2 regions of the Bacillus sp. 11B20 genome follow, and region 2 is predicted to be linked to the other one. Evidence: a T-box and tRNA genes for the amino acid it is inferred to sense, from the RefSeq annotation. Region 2 holds a T-box; the other holds one or more tRNA genes.
The links. A T-box is a leader RNA that pairs with one kind of tRNA and senses whether it is charged. The one in region 2 lies ahead of thrS (threonine--tRNA ligase), so its partner is inferred to be a tRNA-Thr.

Region 1: it has a tRNA-Thr gene. The T-box ahead of thrS (threonine--tRNA ligase) is inferred to sense a tRNA for this amino acid. The anticodon was not compared.

What each region holds. Positions count from the first base shown of each region.
Region 1 covers NZ_JBLZWZ010000007.1:210-10,250, forward strand. The annotation lists rRNA gene ACN6NB_RS04150 (23S ribosomal RNA) at 1-2,817, shown strand, start outside; rRNA gene rrf (5S ribosomal RNA) at 2,927-3,042, shown strand; tRNA gene ACN6NB_RS04160 (tRNA-Asn) at 3,052-3,126, shown strand; tRNA gene ACN6NB_RS04165 (tRNA-Ser) at 3,131-3,221, shown strand; tRNA gene ACN6NB_RS04170 (tRNA-Glu) at 3,239-3,313, shown strand; tRNA gene ACN6NB_RS04175 (tRNA-Val) at 3,347-3,422, shown strand; tRNA gene ACN6NB_RS04180 (tRNA-Met) at 3,438-3,514, shown strand; tRNA gene ACN6NB_RS04185 (tRNA-Asp) at 3,519-3,595, shown strand; tRNA gene ACN6NB_RS04190 (tRNA-Phe) at 3,614-3,689, shown strand; tRNA gene ACN6NB_RS04195 (tRNA-Thr) at 3,696-3,768, shown strand; tRNA gene ACN6NB_RS04200 (tRNA-Tyr) at 3,784-3,868, shown strand; tRNA gene ACN6NB_RS04205 (tRNA-Trp) at 3,883-3,956, shown strand; tRNA gene ACN6NB_RS04210 (tRNA-His) at 3,986-4,061, shown strand; tRNA gene ACN6NB_RS04215 (tRNA-Gln) at 4,071-4,142, shown strand; tRNA gene ACN6NB_RS04220 (tRNA-Gly) at 4,150-4,224, shown strand; tRNA gene ACN6NB_RS04225 (tRNA-Cys) at 4,230-4,300, shown strand; tRNA gene ACN6NB_RS04230 (tRNA-Leu) at 4,315-4,403, shown strand; tRNA gene ACN6NB_RS04235 (tRNA-Leu) at 4,440-4,521, shown strand; gene ACN6NB_RS04240 (hypothetical protein) at 4,937-5,362, shown strand; gene ACN6NB_RS04245 (phosphotransferase) at 5,775-6,569, shown strand; gene ACN6NB_RS04250 (hypothetical protein) at 6,628-7,332, shown strand; gene ACN6NB_RS04255 (histidine phosphatase family protein) at 7,363-7,908, opposite strand; gene ACN6NB_RS04260 (hypothetical protein) at 7,971-8,168, opposite strand; gene ACN6NB_RS04265 (hypothetical protein) at 8,314-8,583, opposite strand; gene ACN6NB_RS04270 (DUF1963 domain-containing protein) at 8,648-9,337, opposite strand; gene ACN6NB_RS04275 (DUF2262 domain-containing protein) at 9,356-10,041, opposite strand, start outside.
Region 2 covers NZ_JBLZWZ010000008.1:708,242-718,282, forward strand. The annotation lists gene ACN6NB_RS13030 (sensor histidine kinase) at 1-830, opposite strand, end outside; gene ACN6NB_RS13035 (HAD family hydrolase) at 1,007-1,786, shown strand; gene ACN6NB_RS13040 (methyl-accepting chemotaxis protein) at 1,839-2,759, opposite strand; gene thrS (threonine--tRNA ligase) at 2,918-4,858, opposite strand; T-box leader at 4,903-5,149, opposite strand; gene ytxC (putative sporulation protein YtxC) at 5,193-6,062, opposite strand; gene ACN6NB_RS13055 (TVP38/TMEM64 family protein) at 6,123-6,761, opposite strand; gene dnaI (primosomal protein DnaI) at 6,795-7,724, opposite strand; gene dnaB (replicative helicase loading/DNA remodeling protein DnaB) at 7,741-9,165, opposite strand; gene nrdR (transcriptional regulator NrdR) at 9,267-9,725, opposite strand; gene ACN6NB_RS13075 (hypothetical protein) at 9,730-10,041, opposite strand, start outside.

The DNA.
Region 1 (10,041 bases), on a different contig from region 2:
CGAATGGGGAAACCCACTGCTCGTAATGGAGTAGTATCCATACTTGAATACATAGAGTATGAGAAGGCATACCCGGGGAACTGAAACATCTAAGTACCCGGAGGAAGAGAAAGCAAATGCGATTCCCTGAGTAGCGGCGAGCGAAACGGGAACAGCCCAAACCAAGAGGCTTGCCTCTTGGGGTTGTAGGACACTCTATACGGAGTTACAAAGGAACGATATAAGCGAAGAGGTCTGGAAAGGCCCGCCAAAGAAGGTAACAGCCCTGTAACTGAAATGTTGTTCTCTCCAGAGTGGATCCTGAGTACGGCGGAACACGTGAAATTCCGTCGGAATCCGGGAGGACCATCTCCCAAGGCTAAATACTCCCTAGTGACCGATAGTGAACCAGTACCGTGAGGGAAAGGTGAAAAGCACCCCGGAAGGGGAGTGAAATAGATCCTGAAACCGTGTGCCTACAAGTAGTCAGAGCCCGTTAACGGGTGATGGCGTGCCTTTTGTAGAATGAACCGGCGAGTTACGATCCCGTGCAAGGTTAAGCAGAAGATGCGGAGCCGCAGCGAAAGCGAGTCTGAATAGGGCGCATGAGTACGTGGTCGTAGACCCGAAACCAGGTGATCTACCCATGTCCAGGGTGAAGTTCAGGTAACACTGAATGGAGGCCCGAACCCACGCACGTTGAAAAGTGCGGGGATGAGGTGTGGGTAGGGGTGAAATGCCAATCGAACCTGGAGATAGCTGGTTCTCTCCGAAATAGCTTTAGGGCTAGCCTCAAGGTAAGAGTCTCGGAGGTAGAGCACTGATTGGACTAGGGGCCCCTACCGGGTTACCGAATTCAGTCAAACTCCGAATGCCGATGACTTATCCTTGGGAGTCAGACTGCGAGTGATAAGATCCGTAGTCGAAAGGGAAACAGCCCAGACCGCCAGCTAAGGTCCCAAAGTATACGTTAAGTGGAAAAGGATGTGGAGTTGCTTAGACAACCAGGATGTTGGCTTAGAAGCAGCCACCATTTAAAGAGTGCGTAATAGCTCACTGGTCGAGTGACTCTGCGCCGAAAATGTACCGGGGCTAAACGTATCACCGAAGCTGCGGACTGTTCTTACGAACAGTGGTAGGAGAGCGTTCTAAGGGCTGTGAAGCCAGACCGGAAGGACTGGTGGAGCGCTTAGAAGTGAGAATGCCGGTATGAGTAGCGAAAGACGGGTGAGAATCCCGTCCACCGAATGCCTAAGGTTTCCTGAGGAAGGCTCGTCCGCTCAGGGTTAGTCGGGACCTAAGCCGAGGCCGAAAGGCGTAGGCGATGGACAACAGGTTGATATTCCTGTACCACCTCCTCACCATTTGAGCAATGGGGGGACGCAGGAGGATAGGGTAAGCGCGGTATTGGATATCCGCGTCCAAGCAGTTAGGCTGGGAAATAGGCAAATCCGTTTCCCGTAAAGGCTGAGCTGTGATGGCGAGCGAAATTTAGTAGCGAAGTTCCTGATTCCACACTGCCAAGAAAAGCCTCTAGCGAGGTGAGAGGTGCCCGTACCGCAAACCGACACAGGTAGGCGAGGAGAGAATCCTAAGGTGATCGAGAGAACTCTCGTTAAGGAACTCGGCAAAATGACCCCGTAACTTCGGGAGAAGGGGTGCTTCTTAGGGTGTTAAAGCCCCGAGAAGCCGCAGTGAATAGGCCCAGGCGACTGTTTAGCAAAAACACAGGTCTCTGCGAAGCCGTAAGGCGAAGTATAGGGGCTGACGCCTGCCCGGTGCTGGAAGGTTAAGAGGAGCGCTTAGCGTAAGCGAAGGTGCGAATTGAAGCCCCAGTAAACGGCGGCCGTAACTATAACGGTCCTAAGGTAGCGAAATTCCTTGTCGGGTAAGTTCCGACCCGCACGAAAGGCGCAACGATCTGGGCACTGTCTCAACGAGAGACTCGGTGAAATTATAGTACCTGTGAAGATGCAGGTTACCCGCGACAGGACGGAAAGACCCCGTGGAGCTTTACTGCAGCCTGATATTGAATGTTGGTACAGCTTGTACAGGATAGGTAGGAGCCTTGGAAACCGGAGCGCTAGCTTCGGTGGAGGCATCGGTGGGATACTACCCTGGCTGTATTGACCTTCTAACCCGCTGCCCTTATCGGGCAGGGAGACAGTGTCAGGTGGGCAGTTTGACTGGGGCGGTCGCCTCCTAAAATGTAACGGAGGCGCCCAAAGGTTCCCTCAGAATGGTTGGAAATCATTCGCAGAGTGTAAAGGCACAAGGGAGCTTGACTGCGAGACCTACAAGTCGAGCAGGGACGAAAGTCGGGCTTAGTGATCCGGTGGTTCCGCATGGAAGGGCCATCGCTCAACGGATAAAAGCTACCCCGGGGATAACAGGCTTATCTCCCCCAAGAGTCCACATCGACGGGGAGGTTTGGCACCTCGATGTCGGCTCATCGCATCCTGGGGCTGTAGTCGGTCCCAAGGGTTGGGCTGTTCGCCCATTAAAGCGGTACGCGAGCTGGGTTCAGAACGTCGTGAGACAGTTCGGTCCCTATCCGTCGCGGGCGCAGGAAATTTGAGAGGAGCTGTCCTTAGTACGAGAGGACCGGGATGGACGCACCGCTGGTGTACCAGTTGTTCTGCCAAGGGCATCGCTGGGTAGCTATGTGCGGACGGGATAAGTGCTGAAAGCATCTAAGCATGAAGCCCCCCTCAAGATGAGATTTCCCATTCCGCAAGGAAGTAAGATCCCTGAAAGATGATCAGGTTGATAGGTCTGAGGTGGAAGCGTGGTGACACGTGGAGCTGACAGATACTAATAGATCGAGGACTTAACCTATATTCTAATGTGAAACATGAACATTGTTATCTAGTTTTGAGAGAACATTTTTAAAATATCTCTTGATTTATTTTCAATACATAGTATAATATCTTTTGTCACTAAATTGTCTGGTGATGATGGCGAAGAGGTCACACCCGTTCCCATACCGAACACGGAAGTTAAGCTCTTCAGCGCCGATGGTAGTTGGGGGTTTCCCCCTGTGAGAGTAGGACATCGCCAGGCTTTCTTCATTCCGCAGTAGCTCAGTGGTAGAGCTATCGGCTGTTAACCGATCGGTCGTAGGTTCGAATCCTACCTGCGGAGCCAATTTGGAGAGCTGTCCGAGTGGCCGAAGGAGCACGATTGGAAATCGTGTAGGCGGTAACCCCGTCTCAAGGGTTCGAATCCCTTGCTCTCCGCCACAATTTACATAATAAAGGGCCCGTTGGTCAAGCGGTTAAGACACCGCCCTTTCACGGCGGTAACACGGGTTCGAATCCCGTACGGGTCACCATTTTTATAGAATATATACCAGCATTTTTTATTCGGAGGATTAGCTCAGCTGGGAGAGCATCTGCCTTACAAGCAGAGGGTCGGCGGTTCGAGCCCGTCATCCTCCACCATATCTTTTATATCGTCGCGGGGTGGAGCAGTTCGGTAGCTCGTCGGGCTCATAACCCGAAGGTCGCAGGTTCAAATCCTGCCCCCGCAACCAAAATGGTCCGGTAGTTCAGTTGGTTAGAATGCCTGCCTGTCACGCAGGAGGTCGCGGGTTCGAGTCCCGTCCGGACCGCCATTTTTCAAAAGAATACTTGGCTCGGTAGCTCAGTTGGTAGAGCAACGGACTGAAAATCCGTGTGTCGGCGGTTCGATTCCGTCCCGAGCCACCACTATTTGCCGGTGTAGCTCAATTGGTAGAGCAACTGACTTGTAATCAGTAGGTTGGGGGTTCAAGTCCTCTTGCCGGCACTGTTTTTCAAATGTGGAGGGGTAGCGAAGTGGCTAAACGCGGCGGACTGTAAATCCGCTCCCTCCGGGTTCGGCGGTTCGAATCCGCCCCCCTCCACCATTTTTTATTTTCATAGGGGCATAGTTTAAAGGTAGAACAGAGGTCTCCAAAACCTCCGGTGTGGGTTCGATTCCTACTGCCCCTGCCAATTATACTTTATAATTCATTACATCTATGGCGGTTGTGGCGAAGTGGTTAACGCACCAGATTGTGGCTCTGGCACTCGTGGGTTCGATTCCCATCAATCGCCCCATTTTATTATTGGGCTATAGCCAAGCGGTAAGGCAACGGACTTTGACTCCGTCATGCGTTGGTTCGAATCCAGCTAGCCCAGTTGATGTGCGGAAGTAGTTCAGTGGTAGAACACCACCTTGCCAAGGTGGGGGTCGCGGGTTCGAATCCCGTCTTCCGCTCCAATAATGGCGGCATAGCCAAGTGGTAAGGCAGAGGTCTGCAAAACCTTTATCCCCGGTTCAAATCCGGGTGTCGCCTTTTTTGAAAAGACTGCCGGGGTGGTGGAATTGGCAGACACACAGGACTTAAAATCCTGCGGTAGGTGACTACCGTGCCGGTTCAAGTCCGGCCCTCGGCACCATTGTTTTTAATATAAGATGCGCTCTTTAATGATCATGCCGGTGTGGCGGAATTGGCAGACGCGCACGACTCAAAATCGTGTTCCTCACGGAGTGCCGGTTCGACCCCGGCCACCGGTATCTAGTTTTAGATATTCTTTATTATCATTCATTACAGAAGAATTAAGGAATATCAACGTTTAAAACGTCTTTCTACAAATTGTAGGAGGGCGTTTTTTATTTGTTTTTTAGCTGATTTTTCACACGACAAAATTGCTTCCAATCGTGTTCTGTTTACTGGTGAAAGGGGAATTAGCTAAATGGCACGACGTTAAAATATTTGAGACTACATTCTATTCAGTATTACATGAATAAATTTAAGGGGTTTCTTAATGTTCTAACAGTACAAGGAATAAATATTTCTGAATTAAAGCCTTACGAGGAACATATGAAGGAGATTATCTTTTACTTTATTGATGGTTACCTTATTATTAAACTAAAAGGGCAGGATAATTGAAGAAGGATGAGATAAATTGTACATAGGAGAGGTGTTGTCATGATTACGGTTAAAAATGCTGAAAGTTATCTTAAAGATAGCATTCGTGAAGATATCGATGATATAAAAAAGGTTTGGGAAACATTTAAGGCTTTTTCAAAGGAGGCAGTTGAGGGCGAAGAAGATAAAGAAATTTTATTTCAGTGTGGTGTCTATGACTTTACAGGAGAGGAACTATTTCATTTTGACCTTGTACGTCAGTTTACAGTTTATGAAGAAGATGATTATTCTCATATGGAACAACTACACTGTGAATTTTTATTTAAACCAACAAGCGAGTTAAAAAATTTAAAGGTGGTAGAAGAATGGTCAATGGATTATGACGATATCGATCATTTTTTTAATCATATTGAAAGTATTCATGAGTTTAAAATACCTTTGAGTTTAAAGCCGATAAAATCAGAAATATATCAAGAAGAACTTTGATTCTTATTTTATAAACGAGTACTTTACTTTAAGAGGGTATACCTTGCCTTTTAGGAATAATTTATCACGGGTGCCGGTTCAACCCTTGCCATCGGTATCTATTAAAAGTTTCATGATTGGTTTTTACCGTGAACCTAACGTTTCACCCTTGTGGTAAACGTTTTTTTGTGGTTTAAATGAGTTATTAAAAATAGAAAACTATTAGAAAATAATGAGCATGTACTTCTTTTAGCAGAATAATCTTTAGATGATTTGCAACATTTGATAAGATACATTTAACCATGTAAGAAAACAAACTGGGGTAGCACATTCACACAAAACAGTGTACTACCTTTGTGTAACTAAAAATATTTGGGTAAATACACATCTTTAGCTGATATCATCATTGTGATCCAATTTTAGGGGAGAATTTATGAAAAAACAAAATGACCATGAAGAGTTATTGACAGGTGGCAATGTCTCGAGCGTATATCGTTCGGGAGATACGGTTCGTCGAGAAGTAAAGTCAGACAATATCAATATACGAAAGCTGCTAAAGCATTTAGAAAAAAAGAATTTCTCCTTTGCTCCAAAGTTTTTAGGGGTTGATGAAAAAGGTAGAGAGATCTTGTCTTTCATTGAAGGCGTAGCTGGCCATGATCCCTTAAAAGAATACATGTGCTCTCACCAAGCTTTAAAAGAAATAGCGAGAATGCTTAGACTGTATCATGATGCTGTTTGTGATTTTCCCATTTCAGACGATTGGGAACGAATGGACAATACGCCTAACAACATAGAGGTTGTTTGCCACAATGATTTTGCTATGTATAACATTATTTTCAAGGATAAAAAACCAGTAGGAATCATTGATTTTGATGTAGCTGCTCCTGGTCCAAGGCTTTGGGATATCGCATATACTCTGTATACATGTGTACCTATCAGTAGGTTTTTTCGCACTGAAACAGGGGAGATCGTGAAATATTCTTCATTAGAACATGCAGACCAGATAAAGCATAGAGTGAAACTGTTTTTTGAATCTTATGGTGAGGAAATAGCAGAAGATTATTTGGATATGGTGCTGCTGCGTTTAAAAGGGTTATGTCAATATATGAAACGAAAAGCGAGTGAGGGTGATATCGCTTTTCAAAACATGATTCATGAGGGGCACCTTGAGCATTATCAAAAAGACATTCAATTTATTCATGAACATAGAAAAGATTGGATGTAAAACTACTTCCCTTTAAATAAGAAGTCAAAAGAATGAATGTAAAGAGGCGGCGTTGTTATTGCAAACGAAGACGATATTACAGACCATCATTGAAGACGAGGGATCACATGATTATCCTCTTTTTAGACAGTACTGTGTGAAAAAAGAACAGGGCCTGCGTAAAGATGCGCTAAAAGTTCTTCAGGCCTTTATTGAAGAGATGAAAGAGAACGATTTTGAAGTACAGCGTTTATTTGTTGCTTGGCTGTTTGAGAAGATTGAACGGTTTGAGGATGGTCATCATTTGCTTGTGTATCCATTGATAATTGGGGTGATTCAGCCTGTTCTGCAAGAGTGGGAGAAGGTTGACCCAATGGATGTGAGACCATATCGCTGGCAGGGCTTGTTTGTACATCAGGGAGAAGGGCTGCCCTATTTATTGAAGGCACTAGAGCTTGGGGGCAGCAAGGAGCAGCGTGTGATTGTTCAAATTTGTGAAATCTATTTATCGGCCTTGTGGTATTCGTTTCATCATATACATGAAGATCTTTATTTAAGCACCTATGAGAAAGACCAAGAGCGAATTCAGGGTATTGAAGATGTCATGATGCTGATTGAAGATAAGAGGATTCGTACTAATGTTGAAAAACAAGCAGCCTATTATGATCAGCTTTTATCGGACTGGAAGAAATTTCAGCAAACGGAGACAAGAGGCTTCATGAAATGGTGTGCGGAGCGTAAGAAGCCGTATGAGTGGGTAGAGGCTTTTTATTATCAACAATAGATGAGGAAACGGCAGAATTCATTCTGCCGTTTATTTATGCCATATTCGTTCTATTTCTACATGATCTGGTTTGAAATATTTCAGGATATAGACATCTGGATTGCTTAATTTTTCCCACTCCTCGAATCCAATCGTTGGATCGGCGTGTTTAAGAAGCAGGCTCATGATATTGCCATGTGTGATGAATAGGGTATGATCTTTTTCTAATTTTATTTGTTCGTGGAGCGCTTCTACAATACGATTCATGGCTTCTTGGCTCGATTCTCCGCCTTCACAGGTCATATGTAAGTCTGTAAAACTAAGCTTTAGCTTCTCATACCAATTGTCTATTGGCTTACTGCTTAACACACGTTCAGAGAGGCGTTGATCGATTTTTATCTCGAGCTGTTTTGCATGAGCAAGGGGCTCAGTAGTTTGGATCGCTCGTTTATAAGGACTTGAGATAATCTGATTAAGATGAATGCTGGAAAAAAACTGTGACAGTTCGTGAGATTGAGTGATGCCTTGTGGTGTTAAAGCTGCATCTTTAGATTGTCCATCTGCTTGGCAGTGTCTGACGATATAATATGTTTTCATTGGATACACCTTTCATTGAGTATAAAAAAATCATCCAGTATTGGATGAGGATTTGCGAAGATCTAGGTAAGCTTGTTCGTATCTGTTTCTTTATAGGGATCTGTGAGCTTGGAGGTCAGGTCTAGGTTGAACAAAAAATCATCGACGGTGTCTGTGCCAAAGGGAAGTGTGGAGAAGTTGATTGGGATGCTGTCTTCTTGCTTTTCTGAAGTGACTTGCTGTGCAGGCTGCTTTTTTCTCCAGTTCTTAAACAAGCGCATGTGAGGCCCCCCTTTTCTTTGAAAAAGATGGATTTATACATAATATACGGGGAGAGTTGTCCAGGCGTCAAATGTTTTCTTCAAAAGGAACGATTCAATTGATAAAAAAAGAGCCACAGGAAAGTGCGGCTCTTGTTGTTTCAGTTTACATTGCGCGTTGTAATGCTTGTAGTAATTTACGTTCGCATCTTAAGTTGTATCGCTTCTTATGGAGTTTCTCCGTTTTAAACCTGCCTATGAGACGCCGGACACCGGGATCATAAATGATGAGCTCCCTGCAAGTTTGATCATGTAATAGTGCTTTAAACCAGCTATATTTTTTGAGATGTGCTGCGTTCCTTGAGATATCCTCTTCATCCACTTGTAGAAAAGGGATATACACAGCAAGTGAAAAGATGTCTAAAATGAATCCCATTTTGCTTCCTCCTTTCATATTATTCATTACGCTTAGGAGAAGGCAAGGTTTCATTCAATAAACGTTAAAAACAATCCCAGTGCATAAACCATTCTTTTGATTCTTTGTCATAATAGAAATACATCGTGCCGTTATCACCAATCATGAAACGAGGTTTTTCTTCTGAGGCGATTTGCAGCATGAATTCGCCTTGTTGTAGATGGGGTGGGGATTGAATATACGCCCCATATCCACCGATTTTTGTGAACGAATAATTTGTGTATTGATTAAAGAAGTGGTCCGTCGCTTCTTCACTTTCGTTTACTTCTGATAAATCGATATATGACCATGCTTCTTCCCAGCAAGGGAAGTCCCTTTGTTCACTTTCGTTCCATTGGATTTGAAAGGGTTTGAGTCCTCTTACTTCTTCAGGAGTCTCAGCTACTTCTAAACCTTCGATTGATGCATATTCAATGAGCTTCCAGCCTTCGCCGTTTTTGGTGATATCAATCGGAAGTGCTTTCTGGTTGAGGAAAATTTGAATCAGCTTACACTCATTGAAGCCGTTCATTCCTCCTGGCACTTCTGGTAAATAAATTTGTAAGATCGGAATCATGGCACCATCTTGATCTTTCGGCCAGCCCTGATGAGGATCGATGAAAAAATGGCCTGCAAACCAGCTGTGTACAGCTGGATCAGGACGGAACCCGCCTATTTTGGCGATGGCTGGCGTTTTCCCAATTAGATTTAATTCTTGAAAAGCTTTGATCTCCATCTAATGTCCCTCCAACTGTTAGCCTGCAATGTGTGCATCATGAAATGTGCCATTTATATTTCCTGTGATAATAATGACATGTCCCCAAAATAAATCACCGTCATGATAGTAGACTTCAAACTCTCCCTCAGGGTAAACATGCAGGCTTTCAAGTGAAATGCGGCTCATAAATTGATTCAGTGTGAGTTCTTCTTGCTTTTCAACTGATTCGTCTTGTTCCTGCCAATCCTTTGCTAGATCTATCAGCTGATTCGCGGCAAATGATTTAATAGAAGAATCCCATTTAGCTTGTTCTTGTATGAGTTGTTTTGCTGTAGAAAGAGAGTCATTTATTTTTTCATCTTCTTCGAGGTTAAAGTAGAGAAGGCACTCTTCATTGCTCCATTGGATCGTCTTTTCAAATAAGTCTAGTCCTTTCACTAACTCAAAGGTTCCAAGTGTATCATCATGATAAAACACAGGCTTTTGGGCTTGTTCTAAAATTTCTTGAAGTGCTTGATCCTTTGTATCTGTATTGATCAAAGATACAAGCATGAATTCACCTTCGCCTTTTCGAACCTGAAGTGTAACGATTGATTCTTTATGTAATTGTGACTGCTTTTCCCTTAATCCTTCGTCATCTGTTAACCAGCAAAGTCTTACATTTTCGTTTGTGATATGGCCGTTTTCCTTCCAGGCAATTAGTGGAATAGAAGCGGTCCAAA
Region 2 (10,041 bases):
TGATCTGTTCCATCTCCGACATGCGCTAAAATCTTTTCTGTATCTGTTAAAGAGACCGCATCTGTTTCAGTCAACCGATGAATGATCTCCGCCACACTTTTACAAGACTGTTCATTTAACCCTTGGCGGAAAAAAGGCAGTGTTTGATCGGCGATCAAAAATACACGATGCGTCTGCATCGCCTTTGCCTGCTCTTCTTGCCGAATGACTGACTGTAAAATAGATAAAAAGATAAAGCTACCGATTCCATTCACAAAAATCATCGGCAGGGCAATGATACTGACTAGCCCCCATGCATCGGCGAATGGCCTTGCAAACAGAAGGATAATGATCATCTGTAATGATTCCATCGCCACCCCAAAAAAAGCTGCTTGGCGAGGTGTCACCATTCGATTCCTCCGCTTAAACCTGCTGCCGACATAACCTGCAATGACACCGGCTAAAATGGAAGAAATCGCACAGCTGAGCGCGGTGCTTCCTCCAAGGGAATAGCGATGAATTCCAGCTAAAAGCCCTGCACCAATCCCTACAAACGGCCCCCCGATCAAACCGCCCATTTCGATCCCCATAATTCTCGTATTGGCGATAGAGCTTGACGAGCCGAGATGATAAGAAAACTCATGATTCATGACAATTTGCTGCTGGATTTCAATTCCTGTGTAATTGCTGATAATGCTAAAAGAAGCAAAAATGAAGACAAGGATTGCCTTTTTCCGAAATCCTTGATTATGTAGCAATAGATTGCGAAAGCCCTTCACATGAGCAAGCACAAATCCTAGAATAACGATGATCCCTACACGCTCGATCATCATGATAATTAAATGAAGCAAACCGGCCACCTCAATTGATGTATGTCTTCTCTACTGTCTTTCTATTCTATCATGTGCGGTCAATGATCAAAGATCTCTCAAATCTTTTCTTTATTGGCCTCTTCTTCTATTGTAAAATGAACATGAGCCTGTCACTTGCAATTGAAGGTAACACATACATAACAAGGGAGAAGATCATGAAAGCCGTATTTTTCGATTTAGATGATACTTTACTTTGGGACGAAAAAAGCATTCACACAACTTTTCAGGAAACTTGCCGGGAAGCGGAAAAGAAATATGGACTCGATCCAGAATCATTTGAACAGATTGTACGTGAAGAAGCAAGAAAGCTGTACTCTTCCTATGAAACATATGATTATACTGTCATGATCGGCATTAATCCTTTCGAAGGACTGTGGTCCAATTTTAGTGAACCGATTAGCGAAGGCTTTCAAAAGCTGAACGCCATTGCACCAGAATATCGCAAAAACGCTTGGACCAATGGCTTAAGGGCAGCGGGAATTGACGATGAGGCATTTGGACAATATTTGGCTGATTTCTTTGCAGCAGAGCGTAGGAAACGCCCATATGTCTATGAAGAAACATACCCTGTTTTAAACCGCCTGAAAGGCAGCTACGAATTGCTCCTTTTAACAAACGGAGATCCTAGCCTTCAAAAGGAAAAACTTGCGGGTGTTCCTGAGCTTGCTCCTTATTTTAACGAGATTGTGATTTCAGGGGATTATGGGAAAGGCAAGCCTGATCCAGGTATCTTTGAGCACTGCCTTCAGCTGTTAAACTTAACAAAAGACGAAGTGATCATGGTTGGGGATAATCCAAAAACAGATATTCTCGGCGCATCTCGCGTTGGTATCCAAACCGTTTGGATCAATCGCCATGACAAGAAAAATGAAACAGATGTGACGCCTGATTATGAAATCAAAGACTTACATGAATTGTTTGATATATTAAAATAAAACAAAAAAACACCCTTCTCCTGACGAGATTGGGTGTTTTTTATTCACAGAGCTAAATGATTGATGCTAGACTTTGCGCTTGCCGGTCTAAGCCGCGTGCTGCTTCTCCTACAATGATGAATTCTTCGCTTGCCAGCTTTACAAGATCCCGGTTTGTAAACACGGTTGTCTTTGCCCTGCTTGTTCCGCTGCTGACCTTCTCTACTTCTGCATGGATCGCCTTCACATATTGATCTACCTTGACGATCGCTTCTTTTGAATTTGTCGCAAGCTTTCGAATTTCTGCTGCCACTACACTAAAGCCATTTCCATAGGAACCCGCATGTGCCGCTTCTATTGCCGCATTTAAGGCGAGCAGCTGGGTTTGCGAAGAAATACTATTAATGGTTGCCGCAATAGAGCTGATGGACTCTACCTGCTCCGTTAATCCTTTTAGCAAGCTCATATTTTGATCGGTTTCGTTTGCTATATGATTAAAGGATGTATTGACACTTTGACTATGCTGTATGCCAACTTCTGCTCGTTCCATTAATTTCGCAGACATCTCCTTTAAGTCTTCTACAACCTGTTTCATCGATAGTTCTCTCTCCGTAATATCTGTCGCCACTTTCACAACACCCACTACAGTTCCTTCTTCATCTCGAACAGGTGAATATGTCGCTTCAAGCCATAAGCTGCTGCCGTTTTTTGTGAACCGCTGTACTTTTTCCTGAAAGACTTGACCTTCTCTCAAACTCTTCCAAAACATATGATAGCTTGTGTGTTCTGTAATATGTGGAGGACAAAACTGTCTATGTTTAAGACCGATCATCTCTTCTTTAGAATATCCCATGGCTTTTGCAAAAATATCGTTCACCCATAGAACTTCACCTGTCACATTAAATTCAATCATTGCCAGCGAGTGCTCTAATGCACGAAGAACAGCTGATTGCTCCAATACTTGTGACGATAAAGTGTTTGTTGTTTGCTTCATCGATTTCATTCCCCCAATTTGTCTCAAACCAATAGTACATACTTACCCTTACTTTTGTACTATCTAAACGTCTCTTTTTAGGAATTGGATCACTAGTGGAGGATGTTTTCCAAAAAGAAAAAAGCCAGTGATCTAAAAAAGAATCACTGGCTGCTTCATTATTTTTTCGCTTCTGCTACTGCATGTTTCACAAAGGCTTCAAGATCCATTGTTTCTGAATCTTGTTCCCCATATTTTCTAACATTGACAGCGCCATTTTCTGCTTCTTGATCTCCGACAACAAGCATGTACGGAATCTTTTGCATTTGCGCTTCTCTAATTTTGTACCCAATTTTTTCATCGCGGCTGTCAAGTTCTACACGAAGACCTTCAAGCTGCAAACGTTCCTGCACTTTTTTCGCATAGTCTAAATGAACAGACGGTGAAACTGGAATGACTTGGAATTGTACAGGTGCCAGCCATGTTGGCAGAGCTCCTTTGTATTCTTCAATTAAGAAGGCAACGAAGCGTTCCATTGTAGAAACAACGCCTCTATGAATGACGACTGGACGATGGTGCTTTCCATCTTCTCCGATATATGTGAGATCGAAGCGTTCTGGAAGTAAGAAATCAAGCTGTACAGTGGATAATGTTTCTTCTTTTCCAAGAGCTGTCTTCACTTGTACATCAAGCTTCGGACCATAAAATGCTGCTTCGCCTTCTGCTTCATAATAATCGTGGCCAAGCTCGTCCATTGCATCCTTCAGCATCGATTGTGCTTTATTCCACATCGCATCGTCATCGAAATACTTCTCAGTATCTTCTGGATCACGGTAAGATAAGCGGAATGTGTAGTCATTCAAGCCAAAGTCTTGATACACTTCTTCAATTAAGCGAACTGTACGGATGAACTCGTCTTTGATTTGATCTGGACGAACAAAGATGTGTGCATCGTTTAATGTCATACCGCGGACACGCTGAAGGCCGGATAAAGCACCTGACATTTCATAGCGGTGCATTGTACCAAGCTCTGCAATACGAATTGGCAATTCGCGATAGCTGTGCGGCTCGTTTTTGTAAATCATCATATGGTGCGGACAGTTCATCGGACGAAGAACAAGATCTTCGTTGTCCATTTCCATCACTGGGAACATGTCTTCTTGATAATGCGCCCAGTGTCCTGATGTTTTATACAATTCAACATTCGCAAGAACAGGTGTGTACACATGCTCATAGCCAAGACGCACTTCTTTATCGACAATGTAACGCTCAATGACGCGGCGGATCGTTGCGCCTTTTGGCAGCCAAAGCGGAAGTCCTTGACCAACCTTTTGAGAATTCGCAAACAGCTTCAGCTCTTTTCCAAGCTTACGGTGATCGCGTTCTTTCGCTTCTTCAAGCAGACGTAAATGCTCATTTAAATCTTCTTTGCTGAAGAAAGCTGTTCCGTAAATACGCTGAAGCATTTGGTTGTTACTGTCACCTCTCCAGTATGCACCTGCAAGGCTTAACAGTTTAAACTCTTTAATTTTCCCTGTAGACGGCAAGTGAATCCCGCGGCAGAGGTCAAAGAATTCACCCTGCTCATAAATCGTCACAGCTTCACCTTCTGGAATCGCCTCTAACAGCTCAAGCTTCAACTCATCACCAATCGCTTCAAAGCGCTTTTTCGCTTCTTCTCTTGATACTTCAATTCGCTCAATTGGCAGATTGCTGTTAATGATTTTCTTCATTTCTTTTTCAATCTTTGGCAAGTCTTCAGGTGTGATGGCTACATCGATGTCCACATCATAGTAGAAGCCATTTTCGATGACAGGACCTACGCCAAACTGAACGTGATGTTCTTTTCCATACAGGCGTTTGATCGCCTGCGCTAGCAAATGGGCTGTGCTGTGGCGCATAATGTCGAGTGCTTCTTCACTTTTGTCTGTGATGATCTCGATTGTTCCACTTTCTAATAGCGGCGTACGCAGATCTATTTCTTTACCGTTCAATTTACCGGCAAGTGCTTTTTTCTTTAGGCCCGGGCTAATTGATGCCGCGATGTCTTCTGTTGTCGCTGTTTTGTCAAACTCCTTGACTGCTCCATCTGGAAATGTAAGTTGAATTTGTTCTGACATCTCTGGTCACTCCTTTTTTGGCAATATAAAAACCCCGCCCCCTGGAAAGGGACGAGGTTGAATAAACGGAATCGTGGTTCCACCCTTTTTCCCGTACTTGCAGCTTGCTTTTCATAAGCAAATACGGCTTGCGGTTCGATAACGGGAATTCCCGTCAGCCATTACTAAAAAGTTCACAGCTGATGTTCAAAGGTGGTAAAGCAAATGGTCCTCTGCTAGGAAGCTTTCAGCCGCGGCTTCCCTCTCTTTAAGCGGGTGTTCATTTGTTCATGTCCTTATCAATACGGTCTCTGTATGAAGTTACACCGTATTATAAAACGTTTTTTCGTGAAAATCAAGAAAGCTTTTCACTTTTCTTGTCGAAATGGTCATGTACAAATTGAACATTGTGCTCTTGGAATGAATGAGATGGGAACACCTCGACCCTTTCTTGAAAAATATTTTGAATCGTTTGCACCATCGAGTGACCTGTATCATTTGTAAATAGGTCAATTTTTTGCGGTGCAATGGAGACAAGCGGTGCAATCAGCTGCGAATCAATATACATTGGATGCTCTCTTACAAACTGTCTGTCTATGTATTGTTTTTGATCACGCTCAGAAGCGTAGCGAAATTCCCAAATCACCAGGCGGTCCTGATGCACAACATGTACTTTTTCGAGCCTAGGCTCTCTTGCCATCACATAGTCTCGAAGCGATTGAATGAAGTTTTGATACTCTTGCTCCATTTTGTATTCTTCAATGGACACTTCAACATAGTTCTTCAGCCTTCGATCATACTCTGACAGCCTAAATGTCATAAATGAACCAATTGAAAAAACACCTTGCTGTAAAGAAATTGCCTCAAGCTCCTTTTTTAAAAGGGCTTCTCTTGACGGCTCTTGCTGAATGCCGGGAATATCATCTAAGTCCCCGTTCATGATACTGTGAGCGATGGAAAGAATTTGGTGCTGCTCTTCGGGATCTTTAAATAAATAGGTGTTTTCAAGGATGCTGCGCATGCGCTCATTTTCTTTGCATTCCAAAAAAAAGTGAACCAATAATGGCCGCACAATGTGCTCAAGTGCTTCTTCTGATTCCTTCGCCTCTATGAGAAGCCGGTCTTTCCCTTGTTGAATTGACATGTGATGCCGACTGTCCAAGTGTTCAGCAAGATGTAAAAAAGCGGCGGTATCATATTCATCTTCAAAGATTATTTCAAGCATGTTTGTCCCCCCTAACGACATCTGTTACATATATATGGGGGAAACATAAAAAATAGACGCCTAAAATAAATCAGGCATCTTTCTTTTTAAAATGAGTGGAACGGAGATAAAGATCAAATAAATCAAACAAACAACCACTAAGGCGGCATAATTGCCGCTGACAAAGCTTGAGCCGAGAACATTTAACGCAATTGTACCCGGTATTAAGCCTAAAAAGGTGGCTGCCACAAATGCACGATAATTTGCACGTGAAGCAGCTGCCGCATAGCTGACGAAATCAAAATGAATCGGTGCAATACGCAATAACAAAATATAAAGAAATCCATGCTCCTGAATGCGGGACGTCACCGCTTTCAGCTTTCGGCTGTTTGATTCCGTTTCCTTCTTTTTTGCACGAAAGGTTGAAGCAATCATGAAGGAGCCTGTTGCCCCGGCTGTAGCCCCAATGAGGGCATAAATCGTCCCAAGGACACTGCCGAATGCCAAACCTGCCGCCAAAGAAAAGACTGTAATCGGGACGAGAACAAACGGGCGGAAAAGAGATAAGAAAAGAAAAACAAAGGGAGCCAGTATCCCAAATTGAAGCACCCAATTCTTCACATCTTTCGGCGCGAGCTGAAGATGCTGTTTATTCAGCCACCACAACGCAGCAGCAAGAATGCCAATCACAAGAAAAAGCAGCCATTTTCTTTTGTTCATTTCATTTGCTCCTCCTTCAGGTGACATACGTTTTTATAAATGACGGCGATTTTCTCCTTCGAGCAAGACCGGCTCTGCTAAATAGAGAATCCGTTCCATTAAACGAGCGGCTTTGACCTCTTCTTTTTCCCCGCGCTGTGAGTACGTAAAGTGATGCTTCAGCTCATTTGGTGAGAAATTAGAAGAGAAAAACGTCGGCAGCTGCTCTGCCATACGGTATTGTAAGATCGTACCGAGCAGCTCATCCCGCACCCAGCTTGTCATCGATTCTGCTCCAATATCATCAAGCATTAAAATCGGGGTGGATTTAACCATATTCAGCTTTTCTTCTAGCGTATGATCAGCTAACGAATTTTTTAACTCTCTCACAAATTCAGGCACGTAAACAAGGAGAGATGGGTATTCTTTCTCCGCTAGCTGCTGCGCAATGGCTGCCAGAATATACGTTTTTCCTACTCCAAATTTTCCGTGTAAATACAAGCCTTTTCCTTTTCCAGTCTCATCATAGCTTTGGAGGAATTGACCTACTTTTTGGATGACCTCTTGTCTTCCCACAACGTTCAGATCAGCGAACGTCGCTTGAAGGACATTTTGCGGAATATACATGCTTTTCATCAGCTCTTGCTGTTTTTTCTGTCTATCGAGCCGCAGCTTGACTGGACAAGGGGAATATTCAATATCAATACTCTGACCTTTGATTACAAGCTTCGGGTGATACCCATCTAAAATGGCATTGACGTTTTCGTCATCTAAGCAGTAAGAGCAGCCCTTCGACTGCTGCACATATTCAAAGAGCCGGTTCAAGCTGCGATTGATCATGTCTTCATGTATTTCTTCTTGATGCTTCTGTAAAAAGGCCTTCACATCTTCATCAGATAACACACTTTCTTTAATCTGATTGTATCTCACGCGAAAATCTACTCGTCCTTTTAGCTGTTCAAATGAACGACCGATCGGTTTCATCCCATCTCACCTCACCTTAATGTGCATTGTACTTTTTCATATTTTTAAACTGATCTAACAGTTTTTCTTTTTCTCGTTCGAGGTCTTCTGTAGACAGATTGTCCGTTTGCTCTTTTGCCGGCTGTTCTTTCGTTTCGGTTTCTTTCATCCAGTCAGGCAGTTTCTCTTCCCTGACGACTTTTCCTGAACCATATGTGCTGCGCTGCTTTTTCTGCTGCGCCCACTCCGTCATTTGTCTGTTCTCTTCTTTGGCAATTTTCATCGCCGCGGCAACGGTTTTGATTTTCTTTCTTACCCAATGAGCGGCGATTTTTTGCATGTATGTTTTCGACAGCTTCATATCTGTTTTGAGTAAGGTATAGTAGATGAGAACATTCATGACACCTGGCTCTAGCTGCTGCTCGAGCATGATATCTTCGACAATTCTTAAGTCGGCATATGTTGGCTCAATGCCATCTGCCATGTCTTTTAGCAGCTCTCTAGGCGAAATATGATCCAGCTTTTCAATCAATTTTGCATCTGGAGTATCCGCTGCCGGCGTCTTTGAAGCATCTTGCCGCAAGTGTCTTGGCTGTTTTTGATCAATCAGCTTTGGCTGTTCGCCTCTGTATTCAATTTGGTACCAGTCTCTTGCTGCTTTTCTCAGCTCTTCTGTTGAGATCATTTGATCCGAACCGCATGCACCTGCTACAATATTTTGCATTTGAAGCGGGGTGATGCCGTATACAACAGCTAACTTCTTAATTGTTTCTTTTACCTGCTTTGTCAAAGCCTTTCTTGGAATCATCATGTCAGACATACCCGCTAACAATAGATCGAAATCGAAGGATTCGTCTGAGAGCGGTGCCGGCTGACTCGATCCAACAGTCACATATTCATAGCCTTGATCAAGCGATGTCGCCTGATGAATCTCTTCTGTCATCTTGCGTTCGCCTGGCTGCAATACGTGAAAGACTTCTTCAAACGACCGTGAAATGTTCTTTGCTTCTGCAGGAACACCTGGGTAAGAGAAATAATCACGAAGCTGCATATATTTTGCTTTCTCTACACGATGGTACAGCAGGACATTCAGCATACCATCTTGGAAAAATTCATCCGGTCTTAGCGGCGGTACAAGCTCATATGTAAACAGTCTGCCTTCTTCCGTTTCCTGTTCATATGTGCGGAGTAAGCCGATTGCTTCAAGCTTTAAACGTTCCTCAAAAATATCATTTAAATTCGTCTGCAGCATGACCATGAGCTGCCGATGAGGTGCAGGTTTTCCCCACATACGATTTTGTTCCAGCTCTCCCCACAGCGTCATGTATAAGCTAAAAGCGGACATGCCAATAAGCGGCTGATATAAAAGAGTGATGAGCTGTCTATCGATGTCACCGAGCAATGAAGCGCTTTTGACGACATACGGATCGACGGCTAGCACTTCCTTCCAATGCTCTGTCATATGCTGATCCTCCCCATGAATTGCGATTGTTTCCATTGTACACTCTTTTTGCGTTTTACGCTTTACGCAGGAAAAAGAGCATGAAGAATCTCCAGCTCTTTTTAGCGTTCTTTCTTTAATAGATCTTTTAATTCATCAATAAAGACATTGATGTCTTTAAACTGCCGGTAAACCGAGGCAAACCTAACGTAAGACACTTCATCAATTTTCGCCAGCTCGTCCATCACCATTTCACCTACAAGCTCGCTTTTCACTTCTGACATGCCTTGATTGCGCAGTTCTTTTTCGATATTAAAGCAGACATCCTCCAGCTGCTTTAAAGCGACAGGACGCTTTTCACACGCTTTGATAAGTCCTCTCAGCATTTTTTCGCGGCTGAATTCTTCTCGAATTCCTTCTTTTTTCACCACAATCAGCGGTAATTCTTCTAATTTTTCAAACGTCGTAAAGCGATATTGGCAGCTTTCGCACTCTCTTCTACGACGGATGGATTTCCCTTCATCTACTGGTCTTGAATCAAGCACCCTTGTGCCAAGGTGCTGACATGTGGGACATTTCATATCATCAGCTCCGATCTATTCTTGGAAGTTGTTTGTCTAGTTCATCATAAAGGGACAGAACGGTCTTCTGACTATAGCCGAAATCTGTTGGCAGGGCCGTTTCTGTTGTTACATTAAAATCGACAGCTGTTTCAAAAGGACGAATTGAAATGACAGTCGCTACGAGAAAGGCTTTTTTCGGCAATCGTATGTTTGCGCTGATTTCACCTCGTTCTGCTGAAACAGATGTCACTTGATAGGAATCGTTTCGGGAAAGAATGGCTTCCACCGCTTGAAAAACTTGTGCATTCGTCGATTTGTAGTAATGGCTTTTCAG